3 regions of the Vogesella amnigena genome follow, and region 2 is predicted to be linked to each of the others. Evidence: riboswitches for the same ligand, from Rfam matches in the RefSeq annotation. Region 2 holds a riboswitch; each other region holds the start of a gene.
The links. A riboswitch is a leader RNA that binds a small molecule or an ion and turns the genes downstream of it on or off. The one in region 2 is predicted to bind glycine.
Positions count from the first base shown of each region.

Region 1: linked by a shared signal. The riboswitch ahead of glyA (serine hydroxymethyltransferase) and the one ahead of gcvT (glycine cleavage system aminomethyltransferase GcvT) in region 2 are both predicted to bind glycine.
Region 3: linked by a shared signal. The riboswitch ahead of glyA (serine hydroxymethyltransferase) and the one ahead of gcvT (glycine cleavage system aminomethyltransferase GcvT) in region 2 are both predicted to bind glycine.

Region 1 is NZ_JBHRYH010000042.1:40,658-50,333, forward strand. It holds gene ACFOKJ_RS13620 (hypothetical protein) at 48-953, opposite strand; gene ACFOKJ_RS13625 (NAD(P)-dependent oxidoreductase) at 1,195-2,073, shown strand; gene ACFOKJ_RS13630 (hydroxypyruvate isomerase family protein) at 2,070-2,846, shown strand; gene ACFOKJ_RS13635 (DEAD/DEAH box helicase) at 3,146-4,477, shown strand; gene ACFOKJ_RS13640 (L-serine ammonia-lyase) at 4,581-5,981, opposite strand; gene glyA (serine hydroxymethyltransferase) at 5,984-7,252, opposite strand; glycine riboswitch at 7,430-7,528, opposite strand; gene ACFOKJ_RS13650 (EAL domain-containing protein) at 7,781-9,676, opposite strand, start outside.
Region 2 is NZ_JBHRYH010000043.1:34,308-43,983, forward strand. It holds gene gcvH (glycine cleavage system protein GcvH) at 1-114, opposite strand, end outside; gene gcvT (glycine cleavage system aminomethyltransferase GcvT) at 196-1,284, opposite strand; glycine riboswitch at 1,319-1,413, opposite strand; glycine riboswitch at 1,423-1,513, opposite strand; gene gluQRS (tRNA glutamyl-Q(34) synthetase GluQRS) at 1,633-2,529, opposite strand; gene fdxA (ferredoxin FdxA) at 2,593-2,916, shown strand; gene cheD (chemoreceptor glutamine deamidase CheD) at 3,097-3,696, opposite strand; gene ACFOKJ_RS13855 (protein-glutamate methylesterase/protein-glutamine glutaminase) at 3,696-4,769, opposite strand; gene ACFOKJ_RS13860 (CheR family methyltransferase) at 4,776-5,636, opposite strand; gene ACFOKJ_RS13865 (methyl-accepting chemotaxis protein) at 5,621-8,782, opposite strand; gene ACFOKJ_RS13870 (chemotaxis protein CheW) at 8,795-9,283, opposite strand; gene ACFOKJ_RS13875 (chemotaxis protein CheW) at 9,319-9,676, opposite strand, start outside.
Region 3 is NZ_JBHRYH010000015.1:3,361-13,036, forward strand. It holds gene putA (trifunctional transcriptional regulator/proline dehydrogenase/L-glutamate gamma-semialdehyde dehydrogenase) at 1-1,837, shown strand, start outside; gene ACFOKJ_RS06930 (branched-chain amino acid ABC transporter substrate-binding protein) at 1,959-3,185, shown strand; gene ACFOKJ_RS06935 (L-serine ammonia-lyase) at 3,731-5,131, opposite strand; gene glyA (serine hydroxymethyltransferase) at 5,253-6,506, opposite strand; glycine riboswitch at 6,648-6,743, opposite strand; glycine riboswitch at 6,745-6,844, opposite strand; gene ACFOKJ_RS06945 (methyl-accepting chemotaxis protein) at 7,271-9,139, shown strand; gene mmuM (homocysteine S-methyltransferase) at 9,202-9,676, shown strand, end outside.

The DNA.
Region 1 (9,676 bases), on a different contig from region 2:
ATATGCTGCGTCGACATTTTTCGTTCGCGCCTTGTCTCGCTTAGAAATCAGGTTTTTTCGAGGCGCCCTGTAGTCGCTGCGCGCGGCGCTACCCACACCAGCTTTTCCGCCTGCGCCTGTTTGCCGGCCTGGCTGCGCCAGTAGCCGGCGCGCACGCTTTGCGGCCAACTGGCCGGCAGGCCGGGCATGCTTGCCAGCAGTAGTTCCTGGTTGCCACTTTTCAGCAATTCCGCGCGTTGTTTCTGCCGGCTTTTGGCGTCGCCTTGCAGGGCGAGTTGCTGGGCGGCGGATAGCGGTAGCATCCAGCTGTCGGTCAGTTGCAGTCGTGGCTGGGTGAGCATGGCCAGCATGCCGAACGCTGTCTGCAGCCAGGGGCGCCAGCTGGCTAGTGCGGGAGTGTCCGGCACCTGTACCGAGTCGGGGTAGTGGATGCCAAGGGTCAGCGCGGCTTCCAGCCGATGCTGCCAGGGCTGCTGGCTTGGGGCGAAATCCGGTTGCAGCAGCAGCATGTCCAGTCGGCGCTGGCTGGCATCATGACTGACGAAGGCGGCGCTGTAGGCGCCATCGTGTTGCAGGGACAGCATGAAGGTACCGCCGGGCAGGCTGGGGGCGGCTGGCATGGTGGCCGGGGCACGGGTATGGCCCAGTGCCTGTTGCAGATTGCTGTCCAGCGCATAGATGCGCCGCCCGTCGCGACAGAACTGACCGTACGCCTCGGCCAGCACGAATTCGGTTTCCCGCTGGGTATCGTTGAGCGGATGCAGGCGCGCGGCTTGCTCAAGCTCCTGCTGCACGATGGCGGCAGCGGCATCGCAACCCTGCTGCGGGTTGGCTGCCTGCAGGAAGGCCTGCGCAATGCGCTTGGCCCAGGGGCGGGTGGCTTGGTAGCGAAGGTTGTGAAAGTCCATGGCGATGGTGGGTGGCGAACGTAAAGGGGCGCGATTGTAGCGCATCGCGTTGCTGCTCGGAATTGTCATTGATATGGCATGAAATTGTGAGTAATCTAGCTGCACGTCGAGATTTAGCTATCTCTGCGCGGATGTGATCAGCGGTACCACCGTGCCGTTATCAGTCCTTCCCTTGTTGCAATACCTTAACGGGCTGGCCATATGGCCGGCCCGCTTTTTTTGCGTTGCCGCATTTTGCGCTAGCATGCAGGGCATTGATCGAGGGCGTTGGCCGCAAGGGGGAGAGATGCGGGTCGGATTCATTGGCTTGGGCCTGATGGGGGGGGCGATGTGCCGGCGCCTGCTGGCGCACGGGGTGGCACTAACGGTATGGAACCGCACGCCTGGCAAGACCGAGGCATTGCAGCAGCTTGGTGCGCAGCGCGCTGCCAGCGTGGCGGCACTGGTGCAGGCTAGCGACGTGCTGATGCTGTGCGTGTCGGATACCGCCGCCGTGCGCGAGCTGGTTTTTGCTGGCGATGGCATTGCCATGCACGGCCGTCCAGGACAGCTGTTGCTGGATTTTTCCAGTATCGCTCCGGCGGCTACGCGCGAAATGGCGGCGGCACTGCAGCAGCAATGCGGCATGCGCTGGGTGGATGCGCCGGTGTCCGGTGGTGTGCGCGGCGCCGAGAGCGGACAGCTGGTGATCATGGCAGGCGGCGAGGTGGCGGATGTCGATACGCTGCGTCCGCTGCTGGCGCCGTTGTCGCAGCGGGTAACGCATATGGGGCCGGTAGGGGCCGGGCAGGTGACCAAGGTGTGCAATCAGCTGATCGTCGCCAGCAATGCCATGCTGATTGCCGAGACGGTGCGGCTGGCCGAGCAGGCTGGCGTGGATGCCGCGCTGCTGGCGCCGGCACTGGCCGGCGGCTTTGCCGATTCGCTGCCGCTGCAGATTCTGGCACCGCGCATGGCAGCGCGGCAGTTCGAGCCGCTGCAGTGGAAAGTCGGCACCTTGTTGAAGGATCTTGGCAATGCGTTGACGCTGGGGCAGGAGACCGGCAGCCCGTTGCCGCTGGCAGGCCTTGCTCAGCAGCTGATGCAGCAGCATGCCGCGCTGGACGGCAATGCACAGCGTGATCTCGCCAGCGTCATCGAACACTACAGCGGGAGCGGGCAATGAGGTTTGCGGCCAACCTGAGCATGCTGTTTACCGAGCTGCCACTGCCGCAGCGCTTTGCCGCGACCGCACAGGCCGGCTTTGCCGCGGTGGAGATCCAGTTTCCGTACGACGTAGCGGCGGCAGAACTGGCGGCGGCGGCCACCGCTGCCGGAGTGGAAGTCATCCTGATCAATGTGCCTGCCGGTGACCTGATGCAGGGCGGAGCGGGGTTGGCCGCACAGCCGCGGCTGCAGGCGGAGTTTGCCGCCGCGCTGCCGCAGGCGCTGGCCTATGCCCAGGCACTGGGTGTGCGCATGGTGAATGTGCTGCCCGGCAGGCTGGCGGAGGGTGTCAGCCGTCAGCAGGCACTGGCCACGCTGGCGGCCAACCTCGATGCTGCGGCGGACTTTTTCCGGCCGCATGGCATCCGTGTAGTGTGCGAGGCAATCAATGATATCGATATGCCAGGCTTTCTGCTACGCACCGCCGACGAGCTGGCCGTGCTGCTGGCGACTTGCAATAGTCGTGACATTGGCATGCAGATCGATCTGTATCACATGGCGCGCATGCAGCAGGACATTCCGGCGCTGCTGTCGAAACATCTTCCCGCCATTGCCCATGTGCAGTTTGCCGATGCGCCGGGGCGGGGCGAGCCGGGTAGTGGTGAACTGGCGCTGCGCCAGTATCTGCAGCAGTTGGATGCGTTGGGTTATCGCGGTTGGTGCGCCGCGGAATACCGGCCGACACGACCGACCGTGGAAACGCTGGCCTGGCTGACCACTGATGCTTGGTGATTTTTTGCATACACTTTGGCGTGGCATTGCAAAATCAGTGGCTTGCCGCTGTTGTCGTTGAATATTTCTTGCAATGGCAAAATATTTTCGTTATAGTGCGCCCTCTTCGAAATTAGCCGGCGGATTCTACCCGCGCCGTCGGCCTCTGATATTTCATCGCCTCTGACGCCTTTTGGCCTGTTGCCGCCATGTCCTTGCTTTCAGGACCGCTGTTTGCCGCTTGTCAGGTTGGTTCGATGACCTGTTACCCCTCAAGCGGGCTTACACCCGGCTTATCCAGCCGGACTGAAAGGATTGATATGCATTTCTCCGATCTCGGACTTCCCGTTGTTGTTGCCAAAGCCCTGGAACAAGCCGGTTACGATACCCCGACTCCGGTACAGGCCGAAGCCGTACCGGCAGCTATCGCCGGTCGCGATCTGCTGGTTTCCGCACAAACCGGTAGCGGCAAGACCGCAGCCTTCCTGCTGCCGGCACTGACCCGCATCAGCGAGCGTTCCAAAGGCCCGGGTAACGGCCCGCGCGTACTGGTGCTGACCCCGACCCGCGAACTGGCACAGCAGGTGGAAAAGAACGCCATGGTTTACGGTGAAGGCATGCGCTTCCTGCGCACCGTTACCCTGGTAGGCGGCGCTTCCTTCGGTTTCCAGACCCGCGCACTGTCGCGCCCGGTTGACATCATCGTGGCTACCCCGGGTCGCCTGATGGACCACATGCGCTCCGGCCGCATCGACTTCTCGCGCCTGGAAATGCTGGTGCTGGACGAAGCCGACCGCATGCTGGACATGGGCTTCATCGAAGACATCGAGACCATCGTTGCCGCCACCCCGGCCGAGCGTCAGACCCTGTTGTTCTCCGCTACCCTGGACGGCATCGTCGGCAAGATGGCCGAGCGCATGACCCGCGATCCGCAGCGTATCGAGATCGAGCGCAAGGATGACAGCGGCAGCATCGAAGAACATCTGCTGTACGCCGATGACAACAACCACAAGAACCGTCTGCTGGACGCCATCCTGAAGGAGTCCAACTTCGACCAGGCCGTGGTGTTCACCGCTACCAAGATCGGTTCCGAAGAAATCGCCGACAAGCTGTGCGACATGGGCTACTCCGCAGCCTGCCTGCATGGTGACATGCCGCAAAGCTGGCGTAACCGCACCCTGAACGACCTGCGTCGTGGCCGCATCAAGATCCTGGTGGCTACCGACGTGGCCGCTCGCGGCATCGACGTACCGGGCATCGGCCTGGTAGTGAACTACGATCTGCCGAAGCAGGCGGAAGACTACGTGCACCGTATCGGCCGTACCGGTCGTGCCGGCCGCAGCGGCGTGGCGATCACCATCGCCGAATCGCGCGAATTCCACCGCGTACGTCGTATCGAGCAATACCTGAAGCGCCAGCTGGCTGAAGCCGTGATCCAGGGCATGGAGCCGACCCGTCGTCCGCCGAAAGGCCGTCGTCCGCAAGGCGCCGGTGCTCGTGACGGCCAGCGTCGTGGTGGCTACGGCGACCGCAAGCCGGGTTCCGGCTACGCAGGCAACCGTGGTGGCAGCAGCTACGGCGATCGCCGCGGCAGCAGCGGTCCGCGTCAGGGTGGCCATGGCGGCGAACGCCGTGCCCCGCGCGCAGAATAAGCGTTAGCGAGCCATTCAAAAAAACCGCCCTGCCAGTAAAGGCAGGGCGGTTTTTCTATGCAGCAGCCCCAGGCTTGCGCTCAGGGTTGGCCGCAAGCGGGCATCAGCATTCCACGATATTCACCGGCACCTCAATCACATTGATCGCCAGGCCGCCACGCGCGGTTTCCTTGTACTTGCTGTTCATGTCGCGGCCGGTGTCGCGCATGGTCTTGATGACCCGGTCCAGCGACACAAAGTGCTGGCCATCGCCGCGCAGTGCCATGCGCACCGCGTTGATGGCCTTTACCGCCGCCATGGCGTTGCGCTCGATGCACGGCACCTGCACCAGGCCGCCCACCGGGTCGCAGGTCAGGCCCAGGTTATGCTCCATGCCGATCTCGGCGGCGTTTTCCACCTGCTCCGGCGTCGCGCCCATTACCTCGGCAAGGCCGCCGGCTGCCATCGAGCAGGCCGAACCGACTTCGCCCTGGCAACCGACTTCGGCACCGGAGATGGAGGCATTGAGTTTGAACAGGATGCCGATCGCGCCAGCGGTGAGCAGGAAGCGCACCACGCCATCCTCGTTGGCACCCGGCACAAAACGCGCGTAGTAGTGCAGCACGGCAGGGATGATGCCGGCAGCACCGTTGGTGGGCGCAGTGACAACTCGTCCGCCGCCGGCGTTTTCCTCGTTCACCGCCAGTGCGTACAGGTTTACCCAGTCCATTACCGTCAGCGGGTCGCGCAGGCTGGCTTCCGGGGCATTGGTGAGCTTGCGGTACAGGTCGGCAGCACGGCGTTTCACCTTCATGCCGCCAGGAAGAATGCCTTCCTGTGCGCAGCCGCGCTGTACGCAGTTCTGCATTACCTGCCAGATACGCAGCAGACCGGCACGCACTTCTTCCTCGCTACGCCAGGCCAGCTCGTTTTCCAGCATGATCTGGCTGATGCTCTTGCCTTCACGCTGACACAGCGCCAGCAGTTCGGCGCCGCTGCTGAACGGGTGGCGTAGCTCCTCGCTGCCCGGTGGGGTGAAGCCGGCATCGATTGCCGCCTCATCCACCACGAAGCCACCTCCCACCGAGTAGTAGGCGCGCTTGTCCAGCACTTCACCTTGATCGTTACGCGCCTCAAAGGTCATGCCGTTCGGGTGAAAGGGCAGTGTCTTGCGCTTGTGCAGCACCAGATGTTCACCCTCGGCAAAGGCGATTTCGTGGCTGCCAAGCAGCCGCAGCCGCTTGCTGTCACGAATCGCCGCCACCATGCCCGGCACCGCATCGGTATCCACTTCGTCCGGCAGCTCGCCCTGTAGCCCAAGCAGCACGGCAATGTCGGAGCCGTGGCCCTTGCCGGTGGCGCCCAGCGAGCCGAACAGCTCGCAGCGCACGCTGGCCACTGCCGGCAGCAGACCGTCTTTTTCCAGACGGGCGACAAACTGCCGCGCGGCACGCATCGGGCCGACGGTATGCGAGCTGGACGGGCCGATGCCGATCTTGAACAGATCAAACACGCTGAGGGCCATGATCAGCTCCCGCTGGTTTCACGGTATACCGGGAAGGCGGCACACAGCTCTGCAGCCTGGCGTTTTACACGCGCGCTCACTTCCGGGTTCTCGATGTCGTCGAGAATGTCACACACCCAGTGCGCCACCTGGCGCGCTTCGGTTTCCTTGAAGCCACGGCTGGTGATCGCCGGGGTGCCGATACGGATGCCGCTGGTCACGAACGGGCTTTGCGGATCGTTCGGCACCGCGTTCTTGTTCACGGTGATGTGGGCGGCGCCCAGCGCGGCGTCGGCCGCCTTGCCGGTAAGGCCCTTGTCGATCAGGCTCAGCAGGAACAGGTGGTCGTCGGTTTTGCCGGAGACGATGCTGTAGCCACGGTCCTGGAACACCTGCACCATGGCGCGGGCGTTGGCCAGCACCTGCTTCTGGTAATCAACGAATTCCGGCTGCAGCGCCTCCTGGAATGCCACCGCCTTGGCGGCAATCACGTGCATCAGCGGGCCGCCCTGGATGCCGGGGAATACCACCGAATTCAGCTTCTTCTCCAGCTCCGGGTTGGCCGCAGCGAGGATCAGGCCGCCACGCGGGCCGCGCAGGGTCTTGTGGGTGGTGGTGGTCACCACGTGGGCGTGCGGAATCGGGTTCGGGTACAGGCCGGCGGCTACCAGGCCAGCTACGTGGGCCATGTCCACGAACAGGTAGGCACCGATGCTGTCGGCGATTTCGCGCATGCGCTTCCAGTCCACGATCAGCGAGTAGGCGGAGAAGCCGGCCACGATCATCTTCGGCTGGTACTCATTGGCCATGCGCTGTACTTCGTCGTAATCGATCTCGCCGGTTTCCGGATTCAGGCCGTACTGCACCGCGTGGTAGATCTTGCCGGAGAAGTTGACCTTGGCGCCGTGGGTGAGGTGGCCGCCGTGGGCCAGGCTCATGCCGAGCACGGTGTCGTGCGGCTCCAGCAGCGCCATGTACACGGCGGCATTGGCCTGGCTGCCGGAGTGCGGCTGCACGTTGGCGTAGTCGGCGCCGAACAGCGCTTTGGCACGGTCGATGGCCAGTTGCTCCACCACGTCCACGTGTTCGCAGCCGCCGTAGTAGCGCTTGCCGGGGTAGCCCTCGGCGTACTTGTTGGTGAGCTGGCTGCCCTGGGCCTGCATCACGCGCGGACTGGTGTAGTTTTCGGAGGCAATCAGCTCGATGTGGTCCTGCTGGCGTTGGTCTTCGGCCTGCATGGCGGCCCACAGGGCGTCGTCGAAGCCGGCAATCTGCATATCACGGGTAAACATGGCGCTCTCCAGACAAAGGCTGCGGCCAACCTTGGCCGCAAGCCCGGTAAATGGGGGTGGGTGGTCGCTAGCGACCTTGCTTGCCCCCTCTGTCCGTGTGCCTGAGAGATTGGGTGCGCGTGTACGCACCGTGCTGCCTTCGGCGAGGCGCCATGCGGGCGCCTGCTCTCCAGAGAGCCTGGGCAGACAGTCCTTTTGCCTGAGAGTTTTCGGGGCGATTCCCCTTCGGCGCCGCCGCTGGTTTTGCAACCGGGCGATCTCTCCTGTCTGCCTGATGTGGCTGCGACCCAATCTAGAGAGCGGGTTGTCGGGCGTCAATGCCGCCGGTGGAGCGCCTGGCCATGGCGATGGCAGGGCGCCTGGCGGTGGGGATTGCGCCGGGAGGAAAATAGGTGGATTTGCGTCGCGGTCAAAATGAAAGCGGTCGCTTATGGCAATGCCGTCAGGGGCGGCCTTCGCATGTCGCTGTAAAAATAAATTGCTGATTTATATGGGAATTGATGTGTTTTTGCCACAGTCGGCCTGCGGTCAGCGCGTCTCGGCGTCGCGGTCCTGGTTCAGTGCATCTGTCAGCGGTTGGCAACCATGCGGAAAGTTTGTCTGCAATTCGCAGTCGCAGGTGAAGGGTTGCGGCCGCATGATGGCGTAGCCCTGGGCATAATCGATGCCCAGCAGGCCAACGGCCTGCATCAGCTGCGGCGTTTCGACGAACTCGGCGATGGTGCGCTTGCCCATCACGTGGCCGATGTGGTTGATGGCTGCCACCATGGCGTGATCGATGGGGTCGTCCAGCATGTCCTTGACGAAGCTGCCGTCGATCTTCAGGTAGTCCACCGGCAGGTGTTTCAGGTAGCTGAACGATGACATGCCGGAGCCGAAATCATCCAGCGAGAAACGGCAGCCCAGCTGCTGCAGCTCGGCAATAAAGCGCGTGGCATCGCTGAGATTGGCGATGGCGCTGGTTTCGGTGATCTCGAAACAGATGCTGTGCGGTGCAATGGCATGCTGGCGGAACTGCTCGCGCACGAAATCGAGAAAAGCATCGTCGCCGATGCTGTTGCCGGACAGGTTGATGGCGCAGGTGGCAATGGGGGCCCCCTTACGGCAATGCTGTCTGGCAGCCAGGGTGGCAAATGCCTGCTGCACCACCCAGCGGTCGATCAGCAGCATCAGGCCGTAACGCTCCGCCGCCGGGATGAAGCTGATCGGCGGTACCAGGCGGCCGAATTCATCGTGCAGCCGCAGCAGCAACTCGATATGGACGCCGCTGGACGCCTCTTCGTGCAGCGGCGCGATCTGCTGCATGTATAGACGGAAGCGGTTTTCCTCCAGTGCCAGGTGGATGCGCTGCACCCAGGCCATCTCGCCGTACTTCATCGATAGTTCCGAGTCGTCCGGATGGTAGACCTGCACCCGGTTGCGCCCCTTTTCCTTGGCCATGTAGCAGGCGACATCCGCAGCGCGCAGGGCTTCGGCCAGGGTGCTGAGTGGCCGGCTAAGATGCACCAGCCCGATGCTGATACTGGTATTGAACGGCCGGCCCTGCCAGACAAAGTGCAGATCCTGCACGGTTTGCCGCAACGCCTCGGCAATCTGGCCGGCATGAATGGCAGGGCAGTGCTCCAGCAGGATGCCGAATTCGTCGCCGCCCAGCCGGGCCAGGGTGTCCCCGTCACGCAACTGTTTTTGCAGCAGGGTGCAGATCTGGCGCAGCAGCTCGTCGCCGGCTGCGTGTCCACTGGTGTCATTCACCAGCTTGAACTGGTCCAGGTCGAGAAACATCAGCGCATGTTCTACCGGCTTGCTGCTGCTGGCCTGCCGCTCGATGGCGAGCTCCAGGCGCTGCTCGAATTCGCGGCGGTTTACCAGGCCGGTGAGCGCATCGTGACTGGCCTGCCAGGACAGGTTGGCAACGTACTGGCGCTCGCGGGTCATGTCGTGCAGCACCAGTACCGCACCACTGACACGGCCATGGCTGAAGATCGGCGCGGCAACCAGGGAAATGGCAATGGCACTGCCGTCCAGGCGCACCATCAGCTGGGCATGCTGGCTGCTGCCGCTGGTTTTTCCGCTCAGTATCTCTTCCAGCAGCTGGCCGTCTTGTTGCTGGTTCTGCTCGTCCAGCATGCGGATTATGGAGTTCAGCGGCAGTCCGCGTGCCTGTTCGTCCAGCCAGGTGGTGAGCTGCTCGGCTGCCGGGTTCATGTAGGAGATGAAGCCGGCTTCATCAATGGTGATGACGGCATCGCCAATCGAGGCCAGGGTAACCTGAGCGCGTTCCTTTTCTTCGTTCAGGGCTTGTTCGAATGCGGTGCGCTGTCGCAATAGCTTGCTGGTACGCCGGGTTGCCAGCATGACCAGCAGTGCACTGGCCAGTACGTTGACGGTGAGCAGCAGCTGCTGGATGAAGCGGGAGGCGGCCCC
Region 2 (9,676 bases):
GCCCAGCAGCTCTTGTGCATGCTCGGTGATGCCCACGGTAACGGTACCGTCAGCTTCCAGACGCAGCCATTCGTGGCTGGATACGTATTTCAGTTCGGCGGGGATGTTGCTCATGTGATTCTCCTGATGCAGATAGTTTGGATCTTGATTGGGTAGTACCGGGGTGACGCTCTCGCCACGTCGTTATACACCAGCTTATTCAAAAACTTTCTTGCCGTTGCGCACGAACGGCATTTTCACCACGCGCACTTCGGTCAGGGTGCCACGCAGGTCCACCAGAGCGGTGGCGCCGGTAGCAGCCGGAACACGGGCGATGGCGATGGAATGCTTCAGGGTCGGCGAGAAGGTGCCGCTGGTGATGATGCCTTCACCCGCGCCCTCTACCACCACTTTCAGGCCTTCGCGCAGCACGCCGCGGCCTTCCAGCACCAGGCCAACCTGTTTCATGGCCACGCCGGCGGCTTTCTGGGCTTCCAGTGCCTTGCGGCCGATGAAGTCACGCTCTTCCGGGTTCCAGGCAATGGTCCAGCCCATGCCGGCTTCCAGCGGCGACACAGTTTCGTCCATGTCGTGGCCGTACAGGTTCATGCCGGCTTCCAGACGCAGGGTGTCGCGCGCGCCCAGGCCGATCGGCGCTACGCCGGCTGCCTGCAGCTGATTGAAGAAATTGATGGCCTCGGCAGCCGGAATCATGATTTCCAGGCCGTCTTCACCGGTGTAACCGGTGCGGGCCACGAACCACTCGCCGAACGGCAGGCCCTGGAATACTTTCAGACCCTGGATGGCTTCAGCCCAGTCCGGCTTCACGGCACAGACCTTGGCAATGGCTTGCGGGCCTTGTACCGCCAGCATGGCCAGGTCGCGGCGCACTTGCAGTTTCACGTCGAAACCGGCGGATTGCTTTTCCATCCATGCCAGGTCTTTTTCGGTAGTGCCGGCGTTGATCACCATGCGGTAGCCATTGGCTGCCAGGTACACGATCAGGTCGTCCACCACGCCGCCCTGCTCGTTGAGCATGCCGGAGTACAGGGCCTTGCCTTCGAAGCCCAGCTTGGACACGTCGTTGGCGATCAGCTTTTGCAGCCAGGCCTTGGCGTCGCTACCGCTGATGTCGACCACGGTCATGTGGGACACGTCGAACATGCCGGCGTCGTTACGCACAACTTCATGTTCTTTCAGCTGCGAGCCGTAATGGATGGGCATTTCCCAGCCGGCAAAGTCAACCATCTTTGCACCGGCAGCAATATGCGCGTCAAACAGTGGGGTACGTTTCGGGGCCGTCATTGGGCAAGTCCTCGGAGTGAGTTTTTCCGCTAGCTCACACCCCTCTGTCCATGCACCTGAGATTTTCCGGCATTGCGCCGTTAGCCCCTTCGGTGGGCGCGTTATGCGCCGCTCTCCAGATTCAGCAGGCCTTGCGGCCCGATTCTTGCAGTCCTTTTGCCTGAGCGATTGCGGGTGCACTTGCGCCTTCGGCGGCAGCCCTGCGGCTGCACTCTCCTGCGGAATGCGGCGATTATCGTCGCCCAAAGCCCGCTTGGCAAGTCGGGTTTTGCCCAGTTTTCAGACACTTGCGACAAGTCGCTTGCCGCAGCACGTGATAAATCGCTTTAGCGCCAAGCGTTTAGGCAGTTATTCGATCACTACCGGGCCTACCGGCACTGTGGACAATGACCAACTGCCGCGCGCCCACTGCCACAGTTCCGCCAGGCTCTGCACCTCCGGCGGTGCGACATGGCCCAGCCGCCGCAGTGCCAGCCGCAGCTCCTGTGCGGCCAACGCTGGGGAAATGGCAGGCGCCAGCGTCTGCTTGGAAAGCTTCTCGCCGGCGGCATTCACCATCAGCGGCAGGTGGCAATGGCTGACCATCGCGCTGCCCAGACACTGCCGCAGCCACAGCTGGCGCGGGGTGGACACCAGCAGGTCGGCGCCACGCACGATATCGCTGATGCCCTGCTCGATATCATCCACCACCACCGCCAGCTGGTAGGCCCAGAAGCCATCGGCACGCAGCAGCACGAAATCGCCGATGTCGCGTTGCAGCTGTTGCGCGTAATAGCCCTGCAGCCGGTCGTCGAAGCCCAGTTCGGCATCCGGCACCCGCAGCCGCCAGGCACGCGGGCTGCGCCCTGCAGCCACGCCGTGACGGCAGGTACCGGGGTAGACCATGCCATCCACGCCACGCCGCCCCTGTTCGCTGATTTCCTTGCGGGTGCAGGCACAGCCGTAGGCGTCGCCCTGGCGGACAAGCTGATCCAGCGCCGCGCGGTACAGGTGATGACGCTGGCTCTGGTACACCACCTCGCCGTCCCATTCAAAGCCGAAGGCTTCCAGCGTGCGCAGGATGTTGGCCGCAGCCCCCGGCATTTCACGTGGCGGGTCCAGGTCTTCCATGCGCAGCAGCCATTGCCCGCCCCGGCTGCGAGCTTCCAGGTAGCTGCCGACTGCCGTGGTCAGCGAGCCGGCGTGCAACAGACCGGTGGGGCTGGGCGCGAAGCGGCCACGATAGGTGGAATCAGAAGCAGACATATGCGGGCTGGCAAACAATAATCAGCAGAGGCGGCCACCACGGGCTGCGCTGGAGGGCGAAAAATGACGCACGTTGTAACCGAAGCCTGCATCAAATGCAAATACACCGACTGTGTGGAAGTGTGCCCGGTGGACTGCTTCCACGAAGGCCCCAACTTTCTGGTGATCGACCCGGACGAGTGCATCGATTGCACGCTGTGCGTGCCGGAGTGCCCGATCAACGCCATCACCACCGAGGAGGAGCTGCCGCCGGCCCAGCACGCCATGCTGGCACTGAATGCCGAGCTGTCCAGGGTATGGCCGGTAATCGTGGAGCAGAAGGAGCCGCTGCCGGACCATGAACACTGGGCCACGGTGACAGACAAGCTGCCGCTGCTGGAGCGCTAGCAGTAGCAGGTTGGCCGCAGATGCGGCCAACCCTGGCGACTGACAAACTACCCGCTTATGCGTAACCGGCCCCGGCAAAGCCGGGCCGCTCTAGCCAAGTGCTTGAGTCGGCAGCCTTCCTGTTGATAAAACAACACTCTTTTGCAGTGCAAAGGAACGTTGTCAACACTCTCGACTGGCTCAGATGAACAGGTCCACGTCGCCGCCGGCCTTGCTCTCGCTGTCGCGGTCGATGCGGCGGCGGTAGCTTTCCTCTTCCTGCACCAGAGTGTGCTGCGGGCGGATCTTCTTGATCAGCACCTTGCCGCTGTCAGTGAAGAAATACACCTTGCGCGCGATATCCGCCCCCAGGTCTTCCGCCACGATGGGGATGTTTTCCTGGGCCAGGAAGGCGCGTACGAAACCGGCATTGCGCTGGCCGATATTAGCCTTGGTCATGCCATCCAGCACATTGCCGCCACCGAATACCTTGGCTTCCAGGCTGCGGCGGCTGGCACCGAGCTTGAGCATGTCGTTGATCAGCAGCTCCATGGCATGGGTGCCGAAGCGAGCCGGCATCAGGCGGTCGCTGCTGCTGCTGCCCTGATCCGGCAGCATGAAGTGATTCATGCCGGCAATACCGGTAGCCCGGTCGCGCAGGCAGGCGGAAACGCAGGAGCCCAGCACGGTCACCAGCAGCAGGCCGTCGTCGGTGGCCTGGTACTCGCCCGGCAACAGCTTGGCGGCATTGCGGTTGAAATGTTTGTCGAGATAGCGGTGCGCCGCGTGGCCGGTAAGCATCAGACCTCCCGCTTCTGTTGGCCGCACAGATAGGCCAGTACACGCTCGGCCATGTGCGGCAGCGGCACCACTTCGTGTACCGCGCCGATTTCATACGCGGCGCGCGGCATGCCGTACACCACGCAGGTCGCCTGGTTCTGCCCCAGGTTGTAGCTACCGGCCTCGCGCATGCGCAACATGCCGGCGGCACCATCCTTGCCCATGCCGGTAAGAATCACCCCTACCGCCCGTTTGCCCAGCAGGCTGGCTGCGGAATCGAACAGCACATCCACCGCCGGGCGGTGGCGATTCACCGGTTCGCCCTGATCCAGGTGGGTACACAGCTGCCCGCCGCTCCTGACGATGCTGAGGTGGGAATGCCCCGGCGCGATATAGATATGGCCACTGCTCAACGGCTGGCCATCGGTGGCTTCACTCACCGTCATGGCACAGCACTGGTCCAGCCGGTTGGCAAACGACAGCGTGAAATTTTCCGGCATATGCTGCACCACCAGCACCGGCGGCGTATTCACCGGCAAGCCGCTGAGAAATTCGCGCAGCGCCTCGGTACCACCAGTGGAGGCCCCCACCACGATTACCGCATCCTTGCGCAGGATGGGCGCATTGGCCAGCGCTGGCACCGGCTGCACCTGTGGCTGGATGAAACGGGTAGGCAACTGCACCCGCGCGGCGGCGGCGGTGCGTATCTTGTCGCAAATCAGCTCTGCATACTCCTGCATGCCGCGGCTGATATCCACCTGCGGCTTTTCAATACAATCCACCGCGCCCAGTTCCAGCGCCCGCAGGGCAATATCGGAACCGGCAGCGGTGAGCGAGGAAATCATCAGCACCGGGGTTGGCCGCAGGCTCATCAGCCGGCGCAAGAACTCCAGGCCATCCATGCGCGGCATTTCCACATCCAGTGTCACCACGTCCGGATTGGTCTCGCGGATACGCTCGCGCGCCGCCAGCGGATCCGGCGCCAGTGCCACGACTTCCATGTCCGGCGCGGCATTGATGATCTTGCTCAGCAACTCTCGAATCAGTGCCGAGTCGTCCACCACCACCACGCGAATCTTGCGCGCTTGTCCCATGCCGTCTTATCCCCGCGCCAGGCGGTAAGCAGTCTTGCCGCAGGGCTCAAAGGTAGTGCTGATGTGCTGGATATTCTCGGAATGCCCCAGCAGCAGCAAGCCATGCGGTTTCAGATGCCGGGCAAAGTGTTCGAGAATGCCGGCCTGTGTAGGTTTATCGAAATAGATCAGCACGTTGCGACAGAAAATCACATCGAACTGCTCCAGCTGCGGCCACTGGCTGTCCACCAGGTTGATGCGGCGAAAGTCGATCTGCCGGCTCCACGCCGCCTTCACCTTCACCTTGCCGGCATTGCTGCCGACCCCGCGCACGAAGAATTGGCGCAGTAGGGCGGGATCAAGCTTTTCCACCCGGTCGGCCGCATAGACGCCAGCGGCAGCCTTGCCCAGCACGTTCGTATCGATATCCGAGGCCACGATACGATAATCACGGCCCTCCAGGCTTTGCGCTAGCGTAAACAAGATGGAATAAGGCTCTTCGCCGGTGGAGGCAGCCGAGCTCCACACCTGGTAGGGGCCGCTATTGCCGGCATGCTGCTGTGCGTGCTGGCGCAGGATGTCGAAATGATGGCTTTCGCGAAAGAACGAGGTGAGGTTGGTGGTCAGCGAATTGATGAAGTGTTCCCACTCGCCGGCGCCCTGCTCGCTGGATAGCAGTGCCAGGTAGTCGGCAAACGAGCTGAAGCCCTTGTGGCGCACCCGCTTGGCCAGCCGCGCATACGCCATGTGGTTCTTGGCATCGCTCAGCGCGATGCCGGTACGCTGGTACAGCAGCGATCTTACCGCGCGGAAATCTGCCTCAGAAAAGTGCAGATCACGCGGAAAAATCGCGCCATCACTGTCGGTGGTGCTCAGAACTCCTCCCATTCACCTTCGTCCGTCACTTGCGGCCTGAGCGGTGATTGCACCGCCGGGGTGCGTACCGCCGGGGCAGGCGCTACCGGCGCCCTGGCAACCACGGCCGGCGCGGCTCTGGGGGCGCTCAGCGCGGTGCTGCCGGCATGACGCAGGCTGCCATCCAGGTGGAAGATCGACACCGCATCCAGCAGCACGCCGGCCTGCTCTTCCAGCGATTCGGCGGCGGCGGCCGCTTCTTCCACCAGGGCAGCGTTCTTCTGGGTGTTTTCGTCCATCTGGCTCACCGCCAGGTTCACCTGCTCGATACCCGAGCTTTGCTCGATGGAGGCGGCGGAAATCTCGCTCATGATGTCGGCCACGCGGCGGATGGAGGACACGATTTCCTCCATGGTGCGGCCAGCCTCGTCCACCAGGCGGCTACCCGATTCCACCTTGTCCACCGAATCGCCGATCAGACCCTTGATCTCCTTGGCGGCGGCGGCGGAGCGTTGCGCCAGGTTGCGCACTTCGCTCGCCACCACGGCAAAGCCGCGGCCTTGCTCGCCGGCGCGCGCGGCTTCCACTGCAGCGTTCAGCGCCAGGATATTGGTCTGGAAGGCGATACCGTCGATCACGCTGATGATGTCGACGATCTTGGTCGCGCTCTGGTTGATCTCGTTCATGGTGGACACCACCTGCCCCACCACCACCCCACCGCGCGAGGCGATGTCGGAAGCGCCAACCGCCAGGCTGTTGGCCTTGCGCGAGTTTTCGGCGTTCTGTTTCACGGTGCTGGTGATCTCTTCCATGCTGGACGCGGTTTCTTCCAGGCTGGCGGCCTGCTGTTCGGTACGGCTGGACAGGTTGTTGTTACCGGCGGAAATCTCGCGGGCAGCAGTATTGATGGAAGACGCGGCATCCTGGATGTTGCCGACGATCTCGCGCAGGCGCCCCACGGTCTGGTTGGTATCGGTCTTCAGCTGGCCGAACATACCCTGGTAATCAGCGGTAATGGTGCGGGTCAGATCGCCTTGCGCCAGCGCCGACAGCACGTTGGCCACATCGGCCAGGCCCTTGCCGGAGACCTCCATCAGCTGGTTGATCTGCTCGGAGAGGCTGGCAAAGAAGCCGCTCTTGCCGTCCATCGGAATGCGCTGCTGGAAGTCGCCACGCACGGCAGCGCCCACGATATCGGAGACTTCCTTCTCTACCCGCACCTCTTCGGTACGGTCAGCCCATTCCACCACCGAGCCCAGGCGCTCGCCGCTATCGCTGAATACCGGGTTGGCAATCAGGCGGAAGGTACGGCCACCCACCACGATCTGCGCGGTATAGGTCTGGGTAAGCGAAGCCAGCAGGTCGCGCTGGTGCGCAGGGTTACGATGGAAACCGTCCATGCTGGTACCCAGCAGGGTGCGGGAATCGAAGTTCGGCAGGGCTTTCTTGATGTCGGCTTCGGCGTTGCGCAGCATGTCCTGCACGCTGCGGTTCATGTAGATGATGCTGCGATCGTTGTCGGCGATCATCACGTTGGACGACACATTGTCCAGCGCCTTGCGGATGCGGGTGTTCTCGGCCAGTACCAGCTGTTCCGCGTCACGACGCTGCTGCTCCAGACGCTCGGCTTGCAGCTTGTCGGTTTCATCGGCCCACTCCACCACCGAGCCCAGACGTTCGCCGTTATCGCTGAACACCGGGTTGGCAATCAGGCGGAAGGCACGTTTGCCCACCACGATATTGGCGGTATAGGTCTGCTTCAGGTTGGTCAGCAGGTCGCGCTGGTGCGCCGGGTTGCGGTGGAAGCCATCCATGCTGGTACCCAGCAGGGTGCGGGAGTCGAAGTTGGGCAATACCTGCTTGATATCGGCTTCGGCATTACGCAGCATGTCCTGCACGCTGCGGTTCATGTAGATGATGGTGCGTTCGTTGTCGGCGATCATCACATTGGTGGTGACATTGTCCAGCGCCTTGCGGATGCGGGTGTTCTCCGCCATCTGGCGCAGCTCTTCCTGACGCTTTTCCTGCTCCAGCGCCTGCAACTGTAGCTGCTCGGTAATATCCTGCCACTCCACCACCATGCCGATGATCTTGCCCTTGCCGTTGTCGACAGGATTCACCAGCAGGGTGAAGGAACGACCACCCACGGCGATCTGGGCGCGATGGGTGCCGCGCAGGTTGGCCAGCAGCTTGCGCTGGTAGTCCGGATGCTTGTGGAAGCCATCGATATTGCTGCCCACCACCCCACGGGCGGTAAAACCGGGCAGTTCCTTGCGGATATCGGACTCGGCATTGGCCAGCATGTCTTGCACCGCACGGTTGGCGTACACCACCACACCATTGCCATCGGCAATCATCACATTGGTAGCGGCTACATCCAGTGCATTGCTGATCAGAATGTTTTCTACCGCCTTGTCTGCGGCCAACTTCATGTAATAGGCCAGGCTGCTGTTATCGCCCTCACGCAACTGCAGCTCGGTTTCCAGATTGCCGGCGGCCAGCTCCTGCATGACGCGGGTGGCATGCACCGGTTCGCAACCCAAGGTGCGGACCAGGCTGCGGCTGATCAGCCAGGCAGCCAGCAGGCCCACCAGCAGCGATGCCGCCAGCAAGGCAATGGTCGCCTGCTCGGTTTGCTGTGCCGATTGCTGCAGGGAAGCGGCACGCGCGCCGGCCCTCTCCTCCTCGTAGGACACCAGCTTGTCCAGCGCGCTCTGATAGGCTTTCTGATCCGGGCGCAGCTTGGCGAACAGGAAGGCCTTGGCCTCTTCCAGCTGGCCAGCATTGAACAGGCTCAGAAACTGGCCAAGATTGACGCGGTAGCTGATGTCGGCCTGACGCATCGCCTGCTCCAGCCCCTGGGCAGCGTCATCGCCCGGGTATTGCTTCAGCTGCGCATAGGCTTCATCCATGGCCGACAGCGACTTGCCCAGCTCCTGCACCTGCTGCTGCACGATCTGCGGATCATCGCTCAACAGTGCCGTGCGCACCCCGCGCGCTGTCTCATTGACATGGTCGGCAATGCGGTTGGCCGCACCGGCACGCGGCAGGTGATGCTGCGCCACCTGCTCGATGTCGGCGGATATCATGTTCAAGCGCACGATGGACAGCGCCGAGGAGGCCGCGATCAGGGCCAGCAAAATGCCGAAGCCCAGCCATAACAGGTTTTTTACTTTCATGTGTTCCGCCCCTTATACGTTGGCCGCCAGCGCGGTATCCATCAACGCCATTTCCTGACTGCTCATCAGTTTTTCGATATCCACCATGATGATCATGCGCTCGCCGATGGCCCCCAGCCCCTGGATGTAGGCGGTATCCATCACCGCACCGAATTCCGGCGCCGGCTTGATGTCATCCCCGGCCAGCTCGATCACGTCGGACACGCCATCCACCACCATGCCCACCGTGCGCCCCAGTACATTGAGGATGATTACCACGGTGAAGTCGTTGTAGATGATGTTGCCTACCCCGAACTTGATACGCATATCGATGATGGGCACGATGTGGCCGCGCAGATTGATCACGCCCTTGATGAATTCTGGCGACTTGGCCAGCCGGGTGACCGCGTCATAGCCTCGGATTTCCTGCACCTTCAGGATATCGATGCCGTACTCTTCCTTGCCCAGGGTGAACACCAGAAACTCCCTGCGCTGCGCATCGCCTTCCGTCATTGTTCTCATGTCTGCCATGCTGTTTCCCGCCAGGGCCTCCCGTTTCAAGCGTGTACTGCCGCCAGCTCTGCCGGCTGCGGTTTGTGCGCATCCAGGCGCACGATGGCGCCAACATCCAGAATCAGCGCCACGCGACCATCGCCCAGGATGGTGGCGCCAGACAGCCCTTCCACCTTGCGATAGTTCGCTTCAATGTTTTTCACTACGAACTGCTGCTGGCCGAGCAACTCGTCCACCATCAACGCATATTTCTGGCCGCCAGCCTCCACCACGATCAGGATCGCCCGCTCCGGCTCGGCATACTGCGGCGTGATATCGAACACGTCTGCCAGCGCGATGATGGGCAGGTATTCACCGCGGATACTGACAATGCGGCCGCGGCCAACAATCTGCTTCACATCC
Region 3 (9,676 bases), on a different contig from region 2:
AGTGGCGCTGCAAGCCGCTGTGCGCGCCGCGCCGGTATGGGCCGCCACCGAGCCCGCCAAGCGTGCGCAGTGCCTGGACCGCATGGCCGATCTGATGGAAGAGCACATGCCGACCCTGATGTGCCTGGCGGTGCGCGAGGCCGGCAAGACCCTGAACAACGCCATTGCCGAAGTGCGCGAAGCGGTGGACTTCTGCCGCTACTACGCCGCCCACGTGCGTGCCGAATTCGATAACCAGCGCAACCCGGCGCTGGGGCCGGTGGTATGTATCAGCCCGTGGAACTTCCCGCTGGCGATCTTCATCGGTGAAGTCACCGCCTCCTTGGCCGCAGGCAACGTGGTGCTGGCCAAACCGGCCGAGCAGACCGCGCTGATCGCCGCCTACGCCATCCGTTTGCTGCATGAAGCCGGCGTGCCGCGTGACGTGCTGCAGTTCCTGCCGGGCCGCGGCGAAGTGGTGGGGGCTGCACTGACTACCGATGCGCGCATCAAGGGCGTGATCTTCACCGGCTCTACCGAAGTCGCGCAGATCATCAACCGCGCGCTGTCCGGCCGTGGTGAGGAAGTGCCGCTGATCGCCGAGACCGGCGGCCAGAACGCCATGATCGTCGACAGCTCGGCGCTGCCGGAGCAGGTGGTGACCGACGTACTGTCGTCCGCCTTCGATTCCGCCGGCCAGCGTTGCTCGGCACTGCGCGTGCTGTACCTGCAGACCGATATCGCCGACAAGGTGGTGACCATGATCAAGGGCGCCATGGACGAGCTGCGCGTGGGTAACCCGGCGCGCTTCGATACCGACATCGGCCCGGTGATCGACGCCGAGGCACAGGGCAACCTGCTGCGTCATATCGACGGTCTGAAGGGCCGCGCCCGCAGCATGTACCAGGCCAAGCTCAGCGATGAATGTGCCGGCGGCACCTTCGTGGCCCCGACGCTGTTCGAGATCGACAGCATCAAGCTGCTGGAGCGCGAGGTGTTCGGCCCGGTACTGCACGTGATCCGCTTTGAAGCCAGCCAGATCGACGCGGTGGTGGACGAGATCAACAGCACCGGCTATGGCCTGACCCACGGTATTCACAGCCGCATCGACGACACCATCGACAGCATCACCAGCAAGATCAAGGTGGGCAACATCTATGTGAACCGCAACATCGTTGGCGCGGTGGTGGGGGTGCAGCCGTTCGGCGGCGAAGGCAAGTCCGGTACCGGCCCGAAAGCCGGTGGCCCGTTCTACCTGTACCGTCTGACCCGTGGCAGCTGGGATGCCAAGCTGGATGCCAATCCGGAAGCGGTGGACTTCTCCGCGCTGGATCAACTGCAGGCCGTGCTGCCCAAGCTGAAACTGGATGATGGTGCCCGCAAGCATCTGCAGGAGGTGATTGCCGCGGCACGCAGCCATTCGCCGCTGAAGCATGCGGCCAACCTGCCGGGCCCCACCGGCGAACTCAATACCCTGCTGTTTGCGCCGCGTGGCCTGGTGGCCTGCTGGGCAGACAATCTGGAAGCACTGGTGATGCAGGTGGCGGCCGCGTTTGCCACCGGCAACCAGGTGCTGCTGCAGGACAACAGCGCCGCACAACAGTTGGCCGCACAGCTCAAGAGCGCGGTGCAAGTGGCCGACAAGGTAGAGGCAGCCGACGTGACCGCGCTGCTGTATGCCGGCCCGGATGCCGAACGCCTGCGCCAGACGCTGGCCCGTCGCGACGGTGCCCTGATTCCGCTGTTGCTGGTCGAGCAGGGTGGTTACAACCTGCACCGACTGGTAGTGGAGCGTGCCATTAGCGTGAATACCACGGCTGCTGGCGGTAATGCGAGTCTGATGAGCATCGGAGACTGATTGGACTTGCGCGGGGCGGGCGGCATTGAAATAATGCCGCCTGCCTTGTTGTAAACGTTCGCCAATCGACAAAATCCATTGGCACGAGCAAACCCTGACACACAAAGAGAAGAGAAACGACATGCGACTGAACAAACTGACCAGCGTATCCCTTGCTGTTGCTGCCGCCCTGGCTATCGTAGGTTGCAGCCAGAAAGACCAGGCTGCTACCGACGCCGCTTCCGCTCCGGCTGCAGAAGCCAGCGGCAACGTGGTGAAAATCGGCTTTGCCGCCCCGCTGACCGGCCCGCAGGCTCACTACGGCGAGGAATACAAGAACGGCGTGACCCTGGCAATCGAAGATGCCAACGCCGAGAAGCCGTCCATCGATGGCAAGCCGGTGACTTTCGAACTGGTAGCGGAAGATGACCAGGCTGACCCGAAGATCGCCACCCAGCTGGCTCAGAAGTTCGTCGACAACAAAGTGGCCGGTATCGTTGGCCACTTCAACTCCGGCACCTCCATCCCGGCTTCCAAGATCTACTCTGACGCCGGCATCCCGATGGTAGCCATGGCGACCTCCCCGGTGTTCACCACCCAGGGTTACAAGACCACCTTCCGTTCCATGACCTCCGACACCCAGCAGGGTTCGGTAATGGGCCAGTTCGTGGTGAACAAGCTGGGCGCCAAGAAGATCGTGATCGTTGACGACCGCACCGCTTACGGTCAGGGTCTGGCCGACGAATTCGAGAAGGCAGTGAAGGCAGCCGGTGGCGAAGTGGTGAAGCGTGAATTCACCAACGACAAGGCTACCGACTTTGCCGCCATCCTGACTTCCATCAAGGGCGTATCGCCGGACGTGGTGTTCTACGGTGGCGCCGATGCGCAGTCCGCTCCGATGGCCAAGCAGATGAAGCGCCTGGGTCTGAAGGCTCCGCTGGTATCCGGCGAAATGACCAAGACCCCGAACTTCCTGCAGCTGGCTGGCAAGGAAGCCGAAGGCACCATCGCCTCGCTGGCTGGCCTGCCGCTGGACAAGATGCCGAAGGGTGCTGATTACGCTACCCGTTACAAGGCCCGCTTCAACATGGACGTAGCTACCTACTCCCCGTACGGCTACGATGCTACCCGCGTGCTGATCGCCGCCATGAAGGAAGCCAACTCCGCCGAGCCGGCCAAGTACCTGCCGGTACTGGCCAAGATCCAGTACAAGGATGGCGTGACCTCTTCCAACTGGACCTACGACGAGAAGGGCGACCTGAAAGACGGTGGCATTACCGTGTACAAGGTACAGAACGGTCAGTGGACCGTGATGGAAACCGTTGGTGGTGGCGCCGCTCCGGCAGCTGCTGCTTCCGCGGCCCAGTAAGCCTCTCGACGCAAGTCAGCAAAGCCCGGCAGCAATGCCGGGCTTTTTGTTTGTGTGCAACGGATACCGCGTAACACCGCAGATACCGTTTGGGCGGTCATGCCGCAACAAAATTTGCGGCCAACGTTGTGAAGCGCCCAAACTGCCCCACGGGGAGCGCCGGCCAAAATGGTGTTCGCCAGGTTTTAAGACGGCAGCTGAGCCGTTTGACGTTAGCAAACGGCGAATTGCCGGCGCCTGGCGAATGCCTTTTTGGCCGGGGTTTCGCGGACCATAAGGGGCGAGCGGGGTCGCGAGGGGGCGGCGGCACGCCCCCTGGCCCGTCCGCCGGGCGGAACCGGCGACTTCAAACATCATCCGCGCAGCGGATACAAAACCTGACGCGGTAAACGTTGGGCTTCGCTGCGCAGGGCCGCAACCTACGTGGTGAATAGATGCCGTCTTGGAGGTCAAGCCGCTAAGTCGGTATTTACGGTTGCCCATGAAAAACGCCCGCATTTGCGGGCGTTGTCTTGTCTGCGGCCAGGGTTGGCCGCAGATGGGCATCAGCACTCCACGATGTTCACCGGCACCTCGATCACATTGATCGCCAGGCCGCCACGCGCGGTTTCCTTGTACTTGTTGCTCATGTCACGGCCAGTGTCGCGCATGGTCTTGATCACCCGGTCCAGCGACACAAAGTGCTGACCGTCGCCACGCAGTGCCATACGCGCGGCGTTGATGGCCTTGATCGCCGCCATGGCATTGCGCTCGATGCACGGCACCTGCACCAGGCCGCCCACCGGGTCGCAGGTCAGGCCCAGGTTGTGCTCCATGCCGATCTCGGCGGCGTTTTCCGCCTGTTCCGGCGTGCCGCCCAGCACTTCCGCCAGTGCGCCGGCGGCCATGGAACAGGCAGAGCCAACTTCGCCCTGGCAGCCGACTTCTGCACCGGAGATGGAGGCATTGAGTTTGAACAGGATGCCGATGGCGCCGGCGGTGAGCAGGAAGCGCACCACACCATCGTCGTTGGCGCCCGGTACAAAGCGCGCGTAGTAATGCAGCACTGCGGGGATGATGCCGGCGGCACCGTTGGTGGGGGCGGTTACCACGCGGCCACCGCCGGCGTTTTCCTCGTTCACCGCCAGTGCGTACAGGTTTACCCAGTCCATCACCGTCAGCGGGTCGCGCAGTGCGGCTTCCGGCGCATTGGTGAGCTTGCGGTACAGGTCGGCGGCGCGGCGTTTTACCTTCATGCCGCCGGGCAGGATGCCTTCGTGGCTGCAGCCGCGCTGCACGCAGCCCTGCATCACTTGCCAGATCTGCAGCAGACCGGCGCGCACCTCTCCCTCGCTGCGCCAGGCCAGCTCGTTCTCCAGCATGATCTGGCTGATGCTCTTGCCGTGGCGCTGACACAGCGCCAGCAGCTCGGCACCGGTCTTGAACGGGTGCTTCAGTTCGGTCACGCCCGGCGGCACAAAGCCGGCATCGATCGCTGCCTCGTCCACCACGAAGCCGCCGCCTACCGAGTAGTAGGCACGCTTGGACAGGCTGTTGCCGGCAGCGTCGAAGGCTTCGAAGATCATGCCGTTGGGGTGGTAGGGCAGGGCCTTGCGCTTGTACAGCAGCAGGTCTTCCGCTTCGTTGAAGGCGATGAGCTGCTGGCCGAGCAGGTTGATGGCCTTGTCGGTACGGATGGTGGCCAGTATCTGCGGCACGGCGTCGGTATCGACCAAGTCGGGTTGTTCGCCAGCCAGACCCAGCAGCACCGCGGTATCGGTGCCGTGCCCCTTGCCGGTGGCGCCCAGCGAACCGAACATTTCCGATTTCACGCGCGTGGTGGCGGCCAGCAAGCCGTCTTTTTCCAGGCGGGCAACAAACTGCCGCGCGGCGCGCATCGGGCCGACGGTGTGGGAGCTGGAGGGGCCGATGCCGATCTTGAACAGGTCGAAAACACTGATAGCCATGCTGCTTCTCTTGTCTGGTTGCGGCGCCGCCGTGGGTTGGCGGCGCCCGGTTTACAGGCGGTAAGCCCGTGTTATTGGACAATACGTTGCGGCCAGGGTTGGCCGCAACGTTCACTACTATTTAACGATAGACCGGATAGGCGGCGCACAGCTCCGCTACCTGGCGTTTTACACGCGCGCTCACTTCCGGATTCTCGATGTCGTCGAGGATGTCGCACACCCAGTGCGCCACCTGGCGCGCCTCGGTTTCCTTGAAGCCACGGCTGGTGATGGCCGGGGTGCCGATGCGGATGCCGCTGGTCACGAACGGGCTTTGCGGGTCGTTCGGCACCGCGTTCTTGTTCACGGTGATGTGAGCGGCGCCCAGCGCGGCGTCGGCAGCCTTGCCGGTAAGGCCCTTGTCGATCAGGCTCAGCAGGAACAGGTGGTCGTCGGTTTTGCCGGACACAATGCTGTAACCGCGCTCCTGGAACACCGCCACCATGGCGCGGGCGTTGGCCAGTACCTGCTTCTGGTAGTCGACGAATTCCGGCTGCAGCGCCTCCTGGAACGCTACGGCCTTGGCGGCGATCACGTGCATCAGCGGGCCGCCCTGAATGCCGGGGAATACCACCGAATTCAGCTTCTTCTCCAGCTCCAGGTTGGCCGCAGCCAGGATCAGGCCGCCACGCGGGCCGCGCAGGGTCTTGTGGGTGGTGGTGGTCACCACGTGGGCGTGCGGAATCGGGTTAGGGTACAGCCCGGCAGCCACCAGACCGGCCACGTGCGCCATGTCCACGAACAGGTAGGCGCCGATGCTGTCGGCGATCTCGCGCATGCGCTTCCAGTCCACGATCAGCGAGTAGGCGGAGAAGCCGGCCACGATCATCTTCGGCTGATATTCATTGGCCATGCGCTGCACTTCGTCGTAATCGATCTCGCCGGTTTCCGGATTCAGACCGTACTGCACTGCGTGATAGATCTTGCCGGAGAAGTTGACTTTGGCGCCGTGGGTGAGGTGACCGCCGTGGGCCAGGCTCATGCCAAGCACGGTGTCGTGCGGCTCCAGCAGCGCCATGTACACGGCGGCATTGGCCTGGCTGCCGGAGTGCGGCTGCACGTTGGCGTAGTCGGCGCCGAACAGCTGTTTGGCACGGTCGATGGCCAGCTGCTCCACCACGTCCACGTGCTCGCAGCCGCCGTAGTAGCGCTTGCCGGGGTAGCCCTCGGCGTATTTATTGGTGAGCTGGCTGCCCTGCGCCTGCATCACGCGCGGGCTGGTGTAGTTTTCGGAGGCAATCAGCTCGATGTGGTCCTGCTGGCGTTGGTCTTCGGCCTGCATGGCGGCCCACAGGGCGTCGTCGAAGCCGGCAATCTGCATGTCCTGGGTAAACATTGGGTATCTCCTTGGTCACCGGCGCTGGCGGCAAAAGGTTGGCCGCACCGCGCCTTGCAAAACGGGCGGTGACGGGCAGACGGTCTGCTGGGTGTGGCAGACAGATGGATGGGCGTCCGCCCGGTATCACCGGACGATGCCCCCTCTGTCCCTTTGCCTGAGAGATTGCGGCGCAGTGTGTACTGGCCATGCTGCCTTCGGCGAGGCCGCGCGGCTGCGGGCCTACTCTCCAGAGTGCCTGACCAGAGCAGTTCTTTTGCCTGAGAGTTTCTGGGGCGATTCCCCTTCGGCGCTGCCGCCAGGCGCAAGGCCCGGGCAGTCTCTCCTGCACTGGTGGCGGCCAACCTGTGAAATTGGCCGCGTGGCTTGGCGCAATCTAGAGAAGCCGGCGCGGGCTGTCAACGCATGTCGGACAGTATTCGATGTGCAGTTGCAGCAATTGCTGATCGGCTTGCCGCGGAATGCTTGCTGCCGAATCCACGGCCGTGCTCCTTGAGTGGTGCACAGCGAGCGGGCTAGCAAGGCTGGCATCTTGCCGGGAACGGCCATCGGGAACTTTCTTCAGCTTCTAGTGGAAATTTTTCCGGCTTAAACCTAACATATCGAAAATGTAAAATTGTTTTAAATCAAATGTCGTTAGCTTGTGCACGGTGGCGCAAGCAAAAGTACACGAAATTGATTTCTGACTATAAAAGGAACGAGGCCAGCCCTCGTTTGTAGCAAAACCCAACTCCATAATTCAATAAACAGGGGAAGAACCAATCATGTCTTTGCGCGCAAAACTGATGGCGTTTGTGCTGCTGGTCATCGCAGCCCTGGCCGTCGTCTTCTGTAGCGTGGCCTACTGGAAGATGAGCTCCACGCTGGAGAGCCAGATCGAAGGCCAGATCAAGATGGCGGCCGACAACAAGGTGAGCTTTGTCTCCGAGTGGGTGCAGGTGCGCCAGACCATCGTGGCATCGGTACTGCCGCGCTTTGGTACCGGTGAACTCAAGCCCATTCTCGACCAGGCACAGCAGGCCGGTAAGTTCGATGACATGTATGTTGGCCAGCCGGACAAGACCATGACCCAGTTCACCGGCGGTTCGCCGGTGCCGCCGGGCTACGACCCGACTGGCCGTCCGTGGTTCCTGGCGGCCAAGGATGCCAACGGCCCAATCGCTTCGCCGCCGTATATCGATGCCGCTACCAAGCGCCCGATCATCACTTTTGCCCAGGCGCGCAAGGATGGCGGTCAGCTGGTGGCCGTGGCCGGTGGTGACGTGACCCTGGCACGGGTGGTGGAGGAAGTGACTGCCGCCAAGCTGCCGGGCGATGGCTACGCCTTCCTGATTACTGCCGCTGGCGACGTGATTGCCCATCCGCAGAAGGATTCCGGTCTGAAGAAGATCAGCGACGTGATTCCGGGCTTTGACCTGAACGCGCTGAACAAGGATGGCCAGATCCAGTTTGCCGAGCTGGATGGCAGCAAGCAGATGGTGGCGCTGTTCCCGGTACCGAATACGACCTGGCTGCTGGGTGTGGCCGTGCCGCATGCGGCTGCCATGGCGCCGGTACGCCAGCTGCTGATGGTGATGGTAGGTCTGGCCGTGGCCGGCATGATCCTGGCTGGTATCTTCGCGTATGTCGGTGTGGCGCGCATGTTGTCCGGCCTGGGCACCCTGCACAAGGCAATGAAGGAAGTGGCCAGCGGCCATGGCGACCTTACCAAGACCCTGCCGGTGGGCAATCTGGATGAAGTGGGCAAGATTGCCGATGACTTCAACCAGTTTGTTGCCAAGCTGCGCGAGATGTTCATCACCGTGCGCGAGGAGTCCGACGCACTGGCGCGCGACGCCAGCGAGCTGAGCCGCGTGGCGGAAAAGATCGGCCAGGATTCCCGCGTGCAGTCCACCGAGCTGTCCGCTACCGCGGCCACCATCGAGGAAATCACCGTCAGCATCAACCACATTGCCGACCACGTGGGCGAAACCGAAGGCCTGGTGGCGCAGTCGCGCACCAACTCGGTGGAATCGCATCGCGCCATGGCCGAGGTGGAGCGCGAAGTACAGTCGATTCAGGATGCGGTGGCATCGCTGCATAACGTGATGGGCAGCCTGTCCGGCCAGTCCGAGCAGATCAAGGGCATCGTGGGCGTGATTCGCGACATCGCCGACCAGACCAACCTGCTGGCGCTGAATGCCGCCATCGAGGCCGCGCGTGCCGGCGAATCCGGTCGCGGTTTCGCCGTGGTGGCCGACGAAGTGCGCAAGCTGGCCGAGCGTACCGCTACCGCCACCGTGCAGATTGCCGAGATGATCGATACCGTGATCCGCCGTACCGGCGAGGCCATCGAACACGCCGACACCACCAACGAGAAGGTGGCATCTGGTGTAGCATTGTCGCGCCAGGCCGCCGACAAGGTGGAAGTGATCAAGACCAATGCCGAAGAGATTTCCTCGCGCATGGGGGAAATCACCTCCTCCACGGCAGAGCAGGGCGTGGCTACCAACGAGATGGCGCGCAGTGCCGAACGTGTGAACGTGATGGCGCAGCAGACCGATATCAGCCTGCAGGAAGCACTGGCCACCATCAACATGCTGGCACAGCGTGGCGATGAGCTGAAATCGCTGGTTGCACGCTTCAAGCTCTGATTCCCGCGTCACGCATTCCCGCCCCGGCCCAGGCCGGGGTTTTTCATTGCAAGGAGCAGCAAGTGCAGGATCCCTTTGCCGTATTCGATAACACCACCCCCATCGTACTGGACGGTGCCATGGCCTCCGAGCTGGAGCGCCGTGGTTGCGACCTGAACGACGCGCTGTGGTCGGCGCGAGTGCTGATCGAGCAGCCGCAGCTGATCCGCGATGTGCACTACGACTACTTCGTGGCCGGCGCCGACGTGGCCACTACTGCCAGCTACCAGGCCAGCTTTACCGGTTTTGCCCGGCGCGGCATCGACGAAGTGGAGGCCACGCGGCTGATGCAGCTGTCGGTGCAGCTGGCCTGCGAGGCGCGCGATGCCTTCTGGGCCGACGCGCACAACCGGGTTGGCCGCATGCGGCCGCTGGTGGCCGCCTCGGTAGGCCCCTACGGCGCCATGCTGGCCGATGGCTCGGAATACCGTGGTCACTATGGCCTTAGCGAACAGCAGCTGATGGATTTCCACCGCCCGCGCATTGCCGCCTTGCTGG